2 regions of the Pseudomonas trutticola BRTCR10 genome follow, and region 1 is predicted to be linked to the other one. Evidence: predicted binding sites of a transcription regulator. Region 1 holds the regulator's gene; the other holds the start of a gene.
The links. The regulator FliA, encoded in region 1, starts transcription of late flagellar genes. The targets are predictions, from matches to a motif close to CTAAAGTTTNNNNNNNNNNNGCCGNTAA.

Region 1 (8,648 bases):
GACCAGTTGGGTCACACGCTTGATCACTTGACCGGTAAGGTCCTGGTAATCCTGAGCCAGCAGGATGTCGTTCAGATTGCTCGACACCGCACGGTTGTCCGTGCTGCTGCGTGACAGAAAACCGTCGACCCGGCGCGCCAGTTCGCGGAACTCTTCAGCTCCGACTTCACGACGCATGAAACGCCCCCAGTCGGTACTCAAGGCCTGGGCTTCTTCAGCCAGACCATTGACCACCGGCGTGGCGCTTTCCACCAGATCCATGGTGCGGTTGGCCGCGGCTTCTGTCAGCTTGACCACATAGCCCAGGCGTTCGGTGGCGTCGGTGATTTGCGACACTTCCTCAGCCTGCGGCATGTGCGGATCGATCTGGAAGTTGACGATCGCACTGTGCAGTTCACGTGTGAGCTTGCCGACTTCCTGATACAGGCCACGGTCACGGGTCTGATTGAGCTCATGGATCAGTTGCACAGCGTCGCCGAACCTGCCTTTTTCAAGGCTCTCGACCAGTTCGACCGCGTGTTTTTTCAGGGTCGACTCGAAATCGCCCTGTGAAGATTCGTTATGCTCCATAGCTCCCCCGCGCGTCATCAGCCGATGCGTTCGAAAATCTTCTCGATTTTGTCTTTCAACGCCTGAGCCGTGAAAGGTTTGACCACGTAGCCGTTCACACCGGCCTGAGCGGCCTCGATGATTTGCTCGCGCTTGGCTTCAGCGGTCACCATCAGCACGGGCAGATGCTTGAGTTTTTCATCGGCACGCACGTGGCGCAGCAGGTCGATACCGGTCATGCCCGGCATGTTCCAGTCTGTTACCAGAAAGTCGATGCTGCCGCTGTTGAGCACCGGAATGGCGGTAGTGCCATCGTCGGCCTCGACGGTGTTGGTGAACCCAAGATCGCGCAGCAGGTTCTTGATGATCCGCCGCATCGTTGAGAAGTCATCAACGATGAGGATTTTCATGTCTTTGTTCAATTCGACCTCCAAGCAGTCTTAAACGCGCCCAGCACCTGGGCGCGCCACTTCAATCAATCGGCGCAGCACTCGAAGACTGTCTGGAGCACAACAGAGCAAGACCGGTGCCGTTCATCACCGCACCAGCCTCGTTCGCAGTGTCCCCACACTGCCTTCAGCGCGCTCGCCACTCCCCCAAACGCCCCCGCAAACGGGCCGCGCACTGGCTGTGTAACTGGCTGACCCGCGATTCACTGACGCCAAGGACTTCACCGATCTCCTTGAGGTTCAGCTCTTCGTCGTAGTACAGCGCCAACACCAGTCGCTCACGCTCCGGCAAATTGGCAATCGCGTCCGCCAGCGCCGCCTGGAAGCGTTCATCTTCCAGATCGCGTGACGGCTCAAGATGAGCACTGGCGCCATCCTCGTGCAGCCCTTCGTGTTCGCCGTCCTGCAAGAGGTCGTCGAAACTGAACAAGCGGCTGCCCAGGGTGTCATTCAAAATCCCGTAGTAATCGTCGAGACTCAATTGGAGTTCGGCCGCAACCTCGTGATCTTTAGCATCACGGCCGGTTTTAGCTTCAATTGCCCGAATTGCGTCGCTGACCATACGGGTGTTGCGGTGAACCGAGCGTGGTGCCCAGTCCCCTTTGCGCACTTCGTCGAGCATCGCGCCGCGGATTCGAATGCCCGCGTACGTTTCGAAACTGGCGCCTTTACTGGCGTCGTATTTGGTCGAGACTTCGAGCAGGCCAATCATCCCGGCCTGAATCAGATCCTCGACCTGCACACTGGCCGGCAATCGCGCCAGCAGGTGGTAGGCGATGCGTTTGACCAGTGGCGCGTAACGCTCGATCAACTCGTACTGCGCGTCACGTGCCGACTTCTTGTAGTAGTTCATACCGCTGGCGGTCATAACACAGGCCCTGCCGTTTGCTGCACGAGGCGCTCGACGAAAAACTCAAGGTGGCCGCGCGGGTTGGCAGGCAGTGGCCAGGTATCGACCTTCTGCGCGATCGCCTTGAACGCCAGCGCGCACTTGGAACGCGGGAAAGCTTCATAGACCGCTCGCTGCTTCTGCACTGCCTTGCGCACGCTTTCGTCGTAGGGCACGGCGCCGACGTATTGTAGGGCCACATCAAGGAAGCGATCCGTGACCTTGGTCAACTTGGCGAACAGGTTGCGACCTTCTTGCGGGCTCTGCGCCATGTTGGCGAGGACGCGGAAGCGGTTCATGCCGTAATCGCGGTTGAGCAGTTTGATCAGTGCGTAGGCATCAGTGATCGAGGTCGGCTCGTCGCAAACCACCAGCAACACTTCCTGGGCTGCGCGAACAAAACTGACTACCGAGTCACCAATACCCGCAGCGGTGTCGATCACCAGTACATCGAGATTGTCGCCGATGTCACTGAAGGCCTGAATCAGACCGGCATGTTGCGCCGGGCTCAGGTGAACCATGCTTTGGGTGCCGGACGCGGCCGGCACGATGCGGATCCCGCCGGGCCCCTGCAACAGCACGTCGCGCAATTCGCAGCGGCCTTCGATCACGTCGGCCAGGGTACGTTTGGGCGTCAGGCCCAGCAGAACGTCGACGTTCGCCAGCCCCAGATCGGCGTCCAGCAGCATGACCCGACGGCCAAGCTCTGCCAGCGCCAGAGACAAGTTCACTGACACGTTAGTCTTGCCGACGCCACCTTTGCCGCCGGTCACCGCGATCACCTGTACGGGATGCATGCTGCCCATGTTATTTCTTTACCTTGTCTTGCATAGACGGAGGCCACATTACTGGCTGCGCGTTCACAACCGGAACAATGCATGGCAGACCATCGATGTAGGTACAAAAACTGTTCATGATTACCTCAGCCAACCTGCTTGGTCGGGCTGTGATAGATATCAGCGAACATGTCGGCCATGGCTTCTTCGCTGGGTTCTTCCTGCATTTGCACGCTGACGGCGCGGCTGACCAGTTGATGACGGCGCGGCAGATGCAGATCATCCGGAATCCGTGGGCCATCGGTCAGATACGCGACCGGCAATTCATGACTGATCGCCAGGCTCAACACTTCGCCAAGGCTGGCCGTTTCATCCAGTTTAGTCAGGATGCAGCCGGCGAGCCCGCAACGCTTGTAACTGTGATAAGCGGCGGTTAGAACCTGTTTCTGGCTGGTGGTTGCCAGCACGAGATAATTTTTTGCACGGATGCCACGCCCGGCCAGGCTTTCGAGCTGCATGCGCAGAGCTGGGTCGCTGGCTTGCAGGCCGGCGGTATCGATCAGCACCACGCGTTTGCGCAGCAGAGGATCCAGCGCCTGCACCAGCGACTGGCCCGGATCGACGTGGGTCACCGGCACATTGAGGATGCGACCGAGGGTCTTCAGTTGTTCCTGAGCGCCGATACGGAAACTGTCCATGCTCACCAGCGCCACATTCTGCGCGCCGTACTTGAGCACATAACGGGCCGCCAGTTTGGCCAGCGTGGTGGTCTTGCCCATACCGGCGGGGCCGACCATGGCAATCACACCGCCCTCTTCCAGCGGCTCGACTTCCGGTACGGCAATCATCCGCGCCAGATGCGCGAGCAACATGCGCCAGGCCTGACGAGGTTCTTCAATATCGGTGATCATCGCCAGCAGGTCGCGCGACAGCGGGCCGGACAGGCCGATCCGCTGCAGACGGCGATACAGGTTGGCTTGCGCCGGACGGCTGCCTTGCAGCTGATTCCAGGCGAGCGTGCCGAGCTGGACTTCCATCAGCTCGCGCAGGCTGTTCAATTCAAAACGCATCGAATCCAGCGCACGCGGATCCACGCCGCCGGAGGACTGCGCAGGCGCCGGGGCCGGACGCGCCGGGGCGGCGTAAGTCGGCTCGCTCAGCGGCTCAGCGGCAGTCAGCGGCAGGCCAGCGGTCAACGGCAGCCCGGCGAAAATCTGGCGATTGCTATTGCCATCGGCTTCGCCACGCAGGCTCAGTTCGGCCTGGGCGGTAACGATGCGCGACTGGGTCTTGCGCAGCTCGTCTTCGAGTTCCATATTCGGAACCCGTGGCGCCAGCGCCGACAATTTGTAATCCAGTGCCGCCGTCAACTCGACACCGCCGGCAATGCGGCGATTGCCAATGATGGCGGCATCAGCGCCCAGCTCATCACGAACCAGCTTCATGGCCTGACGCATATCGGCGGCAAAGAAACGCTTAACTTGCATAAACCACTACCTCAGCCGTTGGGCCCTACTGTCGCAACGATGGTCACTTGCTTGTTGTCCGGTATTTCCTGGTAGGCCAGCACGTGTAGCCCCGGGACCGCGAGGCGGCCGAAACGCGAAAGCATCGCGCGGATCGGGCCTGCTACCAACAGGATCACCGGCTGACCTTGCATTTCCTGACGCTGCGCCGCTTCGATGAGCGACCGTTGCAGCTTCTCGGCCATGCTTGGCTCCAGCAGAACGCCCTCTTCCGAGCCTTGTCCTGCCTTCTGCAGACTATTGAGCAATATTTGTTCCAACCTTGGTTCCAAGGTGATCACAGGCAGCTCGGAGTCAGTGCCTACAATGCTTTGGACGATGGCGCGAGATACGCCGACCCGCACGGCAGCCACCAGCGCGGCGGTATCTTGACTCTTCGCGGCGTTGTTGGCGATGGCTTCGGCGATGCTGCGGATATCGCGCACCGGCACGTGTTCGGCCAGCAACGCTTGCAGCACTTTGAGCAACTGCGACAACGTGACCACGCCCGGCACCAGCTCTTCGGCCAGTTTCGGCGAGCTTTTGGCCAGCAATTGCATGAGTTGCTGGACTTCTTCGTGGCCAATCAGCTCGCTGGAGTGCTTGTACAAAATCTGGTTCAAGTGGGTCGCGACCACGGTACTGGCATCCACCACCGTGTAACCGAGGGATTGTGCCTGGGCACGCTGGCTGATTTCGATCCACACCGCCTCCAGGCCGAAAGCCGGATCTTTGGCGTTGATACCGTTGAGCGTGCCGTAGACCTGGCCCGGGTTGATCGCCAGTTCACGATCCGGGTAGATCTCCGCTTCGGCGAGAATCACGCCCATCAGGGTCAGGCGATAGGCGCTCGGCGCCAGATCGAGGTTGTCGCGGATGTGCACGGTCGGCATCAGGAAGCCCAGATCCTGCGAGAGCTTCTTGCGCACGCCCTTGATCCGTGCCAGCAGTTGCCCGCCCTGATTGCGGTCTACCAATGGAATCAGGCGATAACCGACTTCCAGGCCGATCATGTCGATCGGGGTCACGTCATCCCATCCAAGCTCCTTGGTTTCCATGGCGCGGGCCGGCGACGGCAGCAGTTCCTGCTGGCGCTTGACCTCTTGCAGTGCTTCGACCTTGGCAACGTTCTGCTTTTTCCAGAACAGGTAAGCGCCGCCAGCAGCCAGCGCCGCCATGCTCAGGAACGAGAAGTGCGGCATGCCCGGCACCAGACCCATGACCGCCATCAAACCTGCGGCCACCGCCAGCGCTTTCGGCGAGGCGAACATCTGGCGATTGATCTGCTTGCCCATGTCTTCCGAGCCGGAAGCACGGGTCACCATGATTGCCGCCGCTGTCGATAACAACAGTGATGGCAATTGCGCCACCAAACCGTCACCGATGGTCAGCAAGGCGTAAACCCGGCCGGCGTCGCCGAAGCTCATGTTGTGCTGGAAGATACCGACGGCCATGCCGCCGATAAGGTTGATGAACAGAATCAGCAGGCCGGCGATGGCGTCACCGCGAACGAATTTGCTGGCACCGTCCATCGAACCGTAAAACTCGGCCTCTTGCGCCACTTCCTGACGACGCGCCTTGGCCTGGTTCTGGTCGATCAGACCGGCGTTGAGGTCGGCGTCGATCGCCATTTGTTTGCCGGGCATCGCATCGAGGGTGAAGCGCGCGCTCACCTCGGAAATCCGCCCGGCACCCTTGGTCACCACGACGAAGTTAATGATCATCAGGATCGCGAAGACCACGATACCGACCACGTAGTTACCGCCGATCACTACTTCACCGAAGGCCTGGATCACCTTACCGGCAGCAGCGTGGCCGTCCTGACCGTGAAGCATCACCACCCGCGTCGACGCCACGTTCAATGCCAGCCGCAGTAACGTCGCGACCAGCAGAATGGTCGGGAACACCGCGAAATCCAGCGGCCGCAGCGCGTACACGCAGACCAGCAGGACGACAATCGACAGCGCGATGTTGAAGGTGAAAAACACGTCGAGCAGGAACGGCGGCACCGGCAGCATCATCATGGCCAGCATGACCAGCAGCAACAACGGCACGCCCAGATTGCCTCGACTGAGGTCGGCAACATTCGAGCGAGCAGTGTTGAATAACTGAGAGCGATCCACCGGTTTTCCCCGTTCCTTTAAAGCAAACTTTTGACGCCCAGAGCGGACGCACGGCGGGTACTGCAAGAAGCTTTCCAACTTTTGCCGGGGAATGAAATAGAGGGGCTTGGCGGGGAATTTTTGCTGATTGGGCTGGCCCTTTCGCGAGCAGGCTCGCTCCTACAGGGAACCGCACTCCTAATGCGGAATGAAATACAAACCAGAATGTGGGATTGGAATGCATTCCAAATGTGGGAGCGAGCCTGCTCGCGAAGGCGCCCGTGAAGCCAGCGCAAAGTGCCTCTTAAACCGCGGTGTTTAAAAGACACTTCAGGACACGCCTCAAAGGCTACACATCCTTGCGTAATTGCCTACAGCTACGCCAGAATCCGCCGGCTTGTGCGCCTAGGGGGCGGGTTCTATTGTGGTGCGGTCGCTGACGAATCAGCGATCGGGTTTAGCGATCCGGCATCTAACAGACGCAACATGCCCATTCTCAATTGCAGTTTTTGTCTATCTGCAATTGGCGTCATGGTGGCTGTGCGTGGGAGACCTTCGGGTCTACCCGGGGTTTCTGTGACCCGGATCGCTAACCTGCGTACAGCCGCCACCTTTACTTGTTTAGCGATGAGCCGTGGCGGCCAAATCAACCACGGAGTCTCACCATGTTCAAACCAACACCCAACCCGCCCGAAACCGATCTCACCTCCCCCTACGAATCCCTCGATTCGAAAAAGCTCAACGACGCCGCCGACCGCGCCCTCGATCACTATCTCTGCCCGCCCGGGTCCACACCACCGCCCCGCAGAACCCGCAGGATGTACGCCGTTACTGCGGACTTCAAAAACGAGGAGATGCTGGCCGATGCCTTCGAGACCCTTGCTTCGGCAAGAACCATTGCCAGTGACTTTGCCCACCTCTTGCCAGCGTCGCAGCGCCGGACGCTGTTGGGGATTGCGCAGCTGATCATGCTCGGGGAATTGGCGGTGAATCGGGTGCTGGATAATCTGCAGGTGCCGCAGTAGCAGGACTGTCTGACAAGGCTTGAGTGCTGTGCTGTGGTTGCTGAGGTCTTCGCGGGCAAGCCCGCTCCCACAGGGATATGCATTAATCACAAGCCTGTGAGCAGTTACCAAACCTGTGAGAGCAGGCTTGCTCGCGAAAACTGACGCACAGCCAACACATGTCTTCAGGCATGAAAAAACCGCCGCCCGGTTCAATCGGGACGGCGGTTTTTTCGTTTCAGCTCTCGATCAAACCGTTTCCACGGTCGTCCAGCAACAACGTGGCGGCCATGCTGCCCATCACTACGCCGTCAAAACCTGCTCAGGTGCAATCACACCGAAACTGAGGGCCTTGCCATTGATGTAGCGCGAACCCTTGAGCACGAAGACCCCTTCGATGTCGACGAACTCAGTCTGCGTGTACATAAACGTCACTATCTCCTCAGGCGTTCTAATGTCTGGCTTCCCCCAGGACACTTTTACGCGCTGCTCTATCAGGGTTAGCCCCCACTTGAAAGGGATGATGGCGAGGTCTTTGATTTCGATCTGGCGCGCGGGATCCAACCAGCGAAAGTCCTGACGTGCCGTAATGAAAAGAGCATCACCTTCAATGGTGAATTGCGGTTTGCTGTAGCGCCTTTCCATTTCATCGTAGATCCAGCCATCCATGTAGTCCTCCAGATGGGTGAATCGCTCGAAAAGCATCGCGCTGTTGACGATTTTTTCGTCAGGTTTGCCAATCAAATTGTAGCTAGAGTGGTACGCCAGCCCCTCCACCTCAGGCCGAATCGAGTTAGTCGGCACCTCCAGATAATTTGGACTATAGGCGTTGGCCATGTGCTTGAAATGAGTGAAATCCAGAATCAGTTTGAACGTGACGGTGTAACCGATTGCGCGCTCATCAGGGCGCCTTTCCAACACACCGGAGACAAACTCCATCTCCATGCCGTCCAATTTTTTTAGCGGATTCGCTGCCATGATCGCTTCCTCTGAAACCTGACGTAGACGCCGATCCCTGGCACTCGCATCGAATGATCAGAGCCACCAATACAGGGAAAATGCCGGGAGAAATCCCATGGCAATTAGATCGCTGAGGAGCGCTCACTGGCTACTGTCAGAAATAACAGGTGCAGAGGTCTTTCAGACAGACGGTAACCGTCAGGAATCGCGACGCAGGTCCGGCGGAATCGGCAGATCGTCCTTGAGCGGATCCGGGCGCTTGCCCTTGCCCGCCTGGAATTGGCGGATCTGGTAGACGTAGGCCAGGACCTGGGCAACCGCAAGATACAAGCCCCCGGGGATTTCCTGATCGAGCTCAGTGGAGTAGTAGATCGACCGCGCCAGCCCCGGCGACTCGAGGAGCATGACGTTGTT
Region 2 (3,197 bases), 310 kb from region 1:
TGGTGTTGGCGGCTGAACTGTTCGATGCCGACACGGCGCAACTGGTGCAGTTGCAGCTGGAATATGCGCCGGCGCCGCCGTTCCATTCGGGCAGCCCGGAAACGGCACCGAACGCGATTGTCGATGAAGCCCGCCTGCGTGCCGCGCCATCACTGAAGCTGCGCACGGAAATCACTGAGCGCGCGGCGGCAAAACTCAACCTGCGCTGATCCCTCAGCCAAAAACAAAACCTTGTGGGAGCTGGCTTGCCAGCGATAGCGGTGAATCAGCCGATGACGATTTCGGCTGTGCAATCGTCATCGCTGGCAAGCCAGCTCCCACAGGTATCGGGTCGGCCAGAGGTTGTGGACTGTCCCCGTTTCTCGCCGCACCTTGACTTGTCCCCCGCCGCTCGTCCGTGTAGAAAGCCCTTCCACAAAATCTGCACAAGGACCCTCCATGAAGTCTCTGCCATGGCTCTATCTGGCACTTCTCGGCCTCGGCTACGGTTTGGCGCTGAGCTACGGTCAACTCGGCTGGCTCGCACTGATCTCTATCGGGCTGCTATTGATGGCCGGTTTCGCCGTACGCCAGCAACACGTGCCGTTTGCGCGTTATCTCGGCCACGGCCTGTTCATCGTGCTGGCTTTGGCGCTGGCCCTGCACTGGCTGCCAGGGTTCTACAACGGTCGCGCCATTGATCCGCAACGTTTCACTGACAACGCCGTGCCGTTCTCGATGTACCTCAATCAAGACAAACCGCTGATTGGTTTCTGGCTGTTGCTGGTCTGCCCATGGATTGTCGCCCGGCGCTCGCTGCGCCTGACGGTCTACGCCACCGCCCTCGCCCTGACCTTGAGTGTGATCCTCGCCCTCGGCGGCGCGTTGTTGCTGGGCGTGATCGCCTGGGCACCGAAGTGGCCGGATCAGGCGTGGCTGTGGGTGCTGAACAATCTGCTGCTGGTGACCCTGGTCGAGGAAGCGCTGTTTCGCGGCTATATACAGGGCGGCCTGAGCCGGCGTTTCAAAGATCTGCCCTATGGCGAAAATCTTGCCCTGCTGCTGGCCTCGTCGCTGTTCGGGCTGGCGCACATCGGTGCGGGCTGGACGTGGGTGTTGCTGGCGGGTCTGGCAGGTGTCGGCTATGGTCTGGCCTACCGTTTTGGCGGACTCGGCGCAGCAATCGCCACGCACTTCGGGCTGAACCTGCTGCATTTCGCACTGTTCACCTATCCGATGCTGGCGGGTTGAAGCAAGGCCCGTTTTGCGACGCCGTACTGATTACTGAAAGAAAAATTCAACAATTTCCTGCCACCGCCGACAACCTTTCAAAGCCTTGCGGATTGAAAAACCATGCGTAACAACCAGCCCATTACACAACGCGAACGGACTTTCCCGGCTCAGCAGCGGTTGATTTCCACAACCGACGCCAAGGGCGTGATCACCTACTGCAACGACGCCTTCGTCGAGATCAGCGGGTTTTCGCGTGAGGAGCTGATCCGTGCGCCGCACAACCTGGTTCGTCACCCCGACGTCCCGGCTGCGGTGTTTTCGCACATGTGGGGCACACTGAAACAAGGCTTGCCATGGATGGGCATTGTCAAGAATCGCTGCAAGACCGGTGATCATTACTGGGTTAACGCCTATGTAACGCCAGTGTTCGACGGCAATCAGGTGGTCGGTTACGAGTCGGTGCGGATCAAACCCACCGCCGAACAGATCCGCCGCGCCGAAGCGCTCTACCAACGCATCAACCAAGGCAAGTCGGCAATCCCTTCCAGCGATAAATGGCTACCGGTGCTGCAAGACTGGCTGCCGTTCATTCTGGTCAGCCAACTGAGCTTCGTGATCGGCGCGACGCTGAACTCGCACTGGGGCTTTGCTCTGGCGGCGGGTCTGTCGGTGCCGTTGGGCCTGATGGGCCTGCAATGGCAGCAACGTGGGCTCAAACGCCTGCTGCGCCTGGCCGAGCAGACCACGTCCGACCCGCTGATCGCGCAGATGTACACCGACAGCCGTGGCGCCCAAGCGCGTCTGGAAATGTCGATCCTCAGCCAGGAAGCGCGCCTGAAAACCTGCCTGACCCGTCTGCAGGACACTGCGGAACACCTGACCGATCAGGCCAAGCAGTCCGACGCCTTGGCACACAGCAGCTCGACCGGCCTGGAACGTCAACGCGTGGAAACCGAACAGGTCGCCACCGCCGTCAACCAGATGGCCGCAACGACGCAGGAAGTGGCCAGCCACGTACAGCGCACCGCTGACGCGACCCAGGAAGCCAACCGCTTGACCGGTCGCGGCCGCGACATCGCAGGGGAAACCCGCGAAGCCATTCAGCGTTTGTCCGTGGTCGTGGGTGAAACCGGTTTGACCGTCACTCAACTGGCCAAGGACAGCGACGAAATCGGCGGCGTAGTTGATGTGATCAAAGGCATCGCCGACCAGACCAACCTGCTGGCACTGAACGCTGCGATCGAAGCCGCGCGTGCCGGCGAGATGGGCCGTGGCTTTGCCGTGGTGGCCGACGAAGTGCGTCAACTAGCGCAACGCACCAGCGAATCGACCGGGCAGATTCATGCCTTGATCGCCAAGTTGCAGCAAACTGCGTCCAGCGCTGTGCAGACCATGGAAGCTGGCCATCGTCAGGCGGAAGAAGGTGTGGCGCGGGTGCTGGAAGCGGATCAGGCACTGGTCGGGATCAGTGAAGCGGTGGCTAATATCACCGACATGACCACCCAGATCGCTGCGGCGACCGAAGAGCAAAGTGCGGTGGCTGAGGAGATCAGCCGCAACATCAGCAATATTTCGGAACTGGCGGATCAGACCTCGGAACAGGCGCAAAACTCGGCGTTGCTGAGTGAAGAGCTGACGAAGACTGCCAACACGCAATACTCGTTGGTGGAGCGGTTTAACCGCTGATTGATGTGTTGCAGACAAAAAACCCGGATGGCGCGAGCTTCCGGGTTTTTTTGTGTCATTGAAAATACCCAATTCGGGGTTCGGTTTGAGTTGAGGCTGCGCATCAAGAGCTCACTCACCCATCCCGCCACAACCGCCAACCCGAGGCATCTAATACGCTAGGTGCACCTCTCTGAAAAATCTTGTGTTGAACATTCAAAATCTTGGCAAAAACACACAAAACATTGCAACTGTCTACTGTCAGGTCTGACAGTAGACGGCCAACCTCCATGGGTTTATCTATAAATCGTCGAACAGTC

Region 2: ACVVH8_RS09765 (methyl-accepting chemotaxis protein) is a predicted target of FliA. The motif match lies at 1,276-1,303, and genes of this name have one in related genera.

What each region holds. Positions count from the first base shown of each region.
Region 1 is NZ_CM149552.1:1,854,868-1,863,515, reverse strand. It holds gene ACVVH8_RS08335 (protein phosphatase CheZ) at 1-570, opposite strand, end outside; gene ACVVH8_RS08330 (chemotaxis response regulator CheY) at 588-959, opposite strand; gene fliA (RNA polymerase sigma factor FliA) at 1,126-1,866, opposite strand; gene fleN (flagellar synthesis regulator FleN) at 1,863-2,693, opposite strand; gene flhF (flagellar biosynthesis protein FlhF) at 2,810-4,150, opposite strand; gene flhA (flagellar biosynthesis protein FlhA) at 4,162-6,291, opposite strand; gene ACVVH8_RS08305 (DUF6124 family protein) at 6,936-7,295, shown strand; gene ACVVH8_RS08300 (hypothetical protein) at 7,578-8,252, opposite strand; gene flhB (flagellar biosynthesis protein FlhB) at 8,433-8,648, opposite strand, start outside.
Region 2 is NZ_CM149552.1:2,172,484-2,175,680, reverse strand. It holds gene inhA (isonitrile hydratase) at 1-209, shown strand, start outside; gene ACVVH8_RS09770 (lysostaphin resistance A-like protein) at 439-1,230, shown strand; gene ACVVH8_RS09765 (methyl-accepting chemotaxis protein) at 1,333-2,898, shown strand.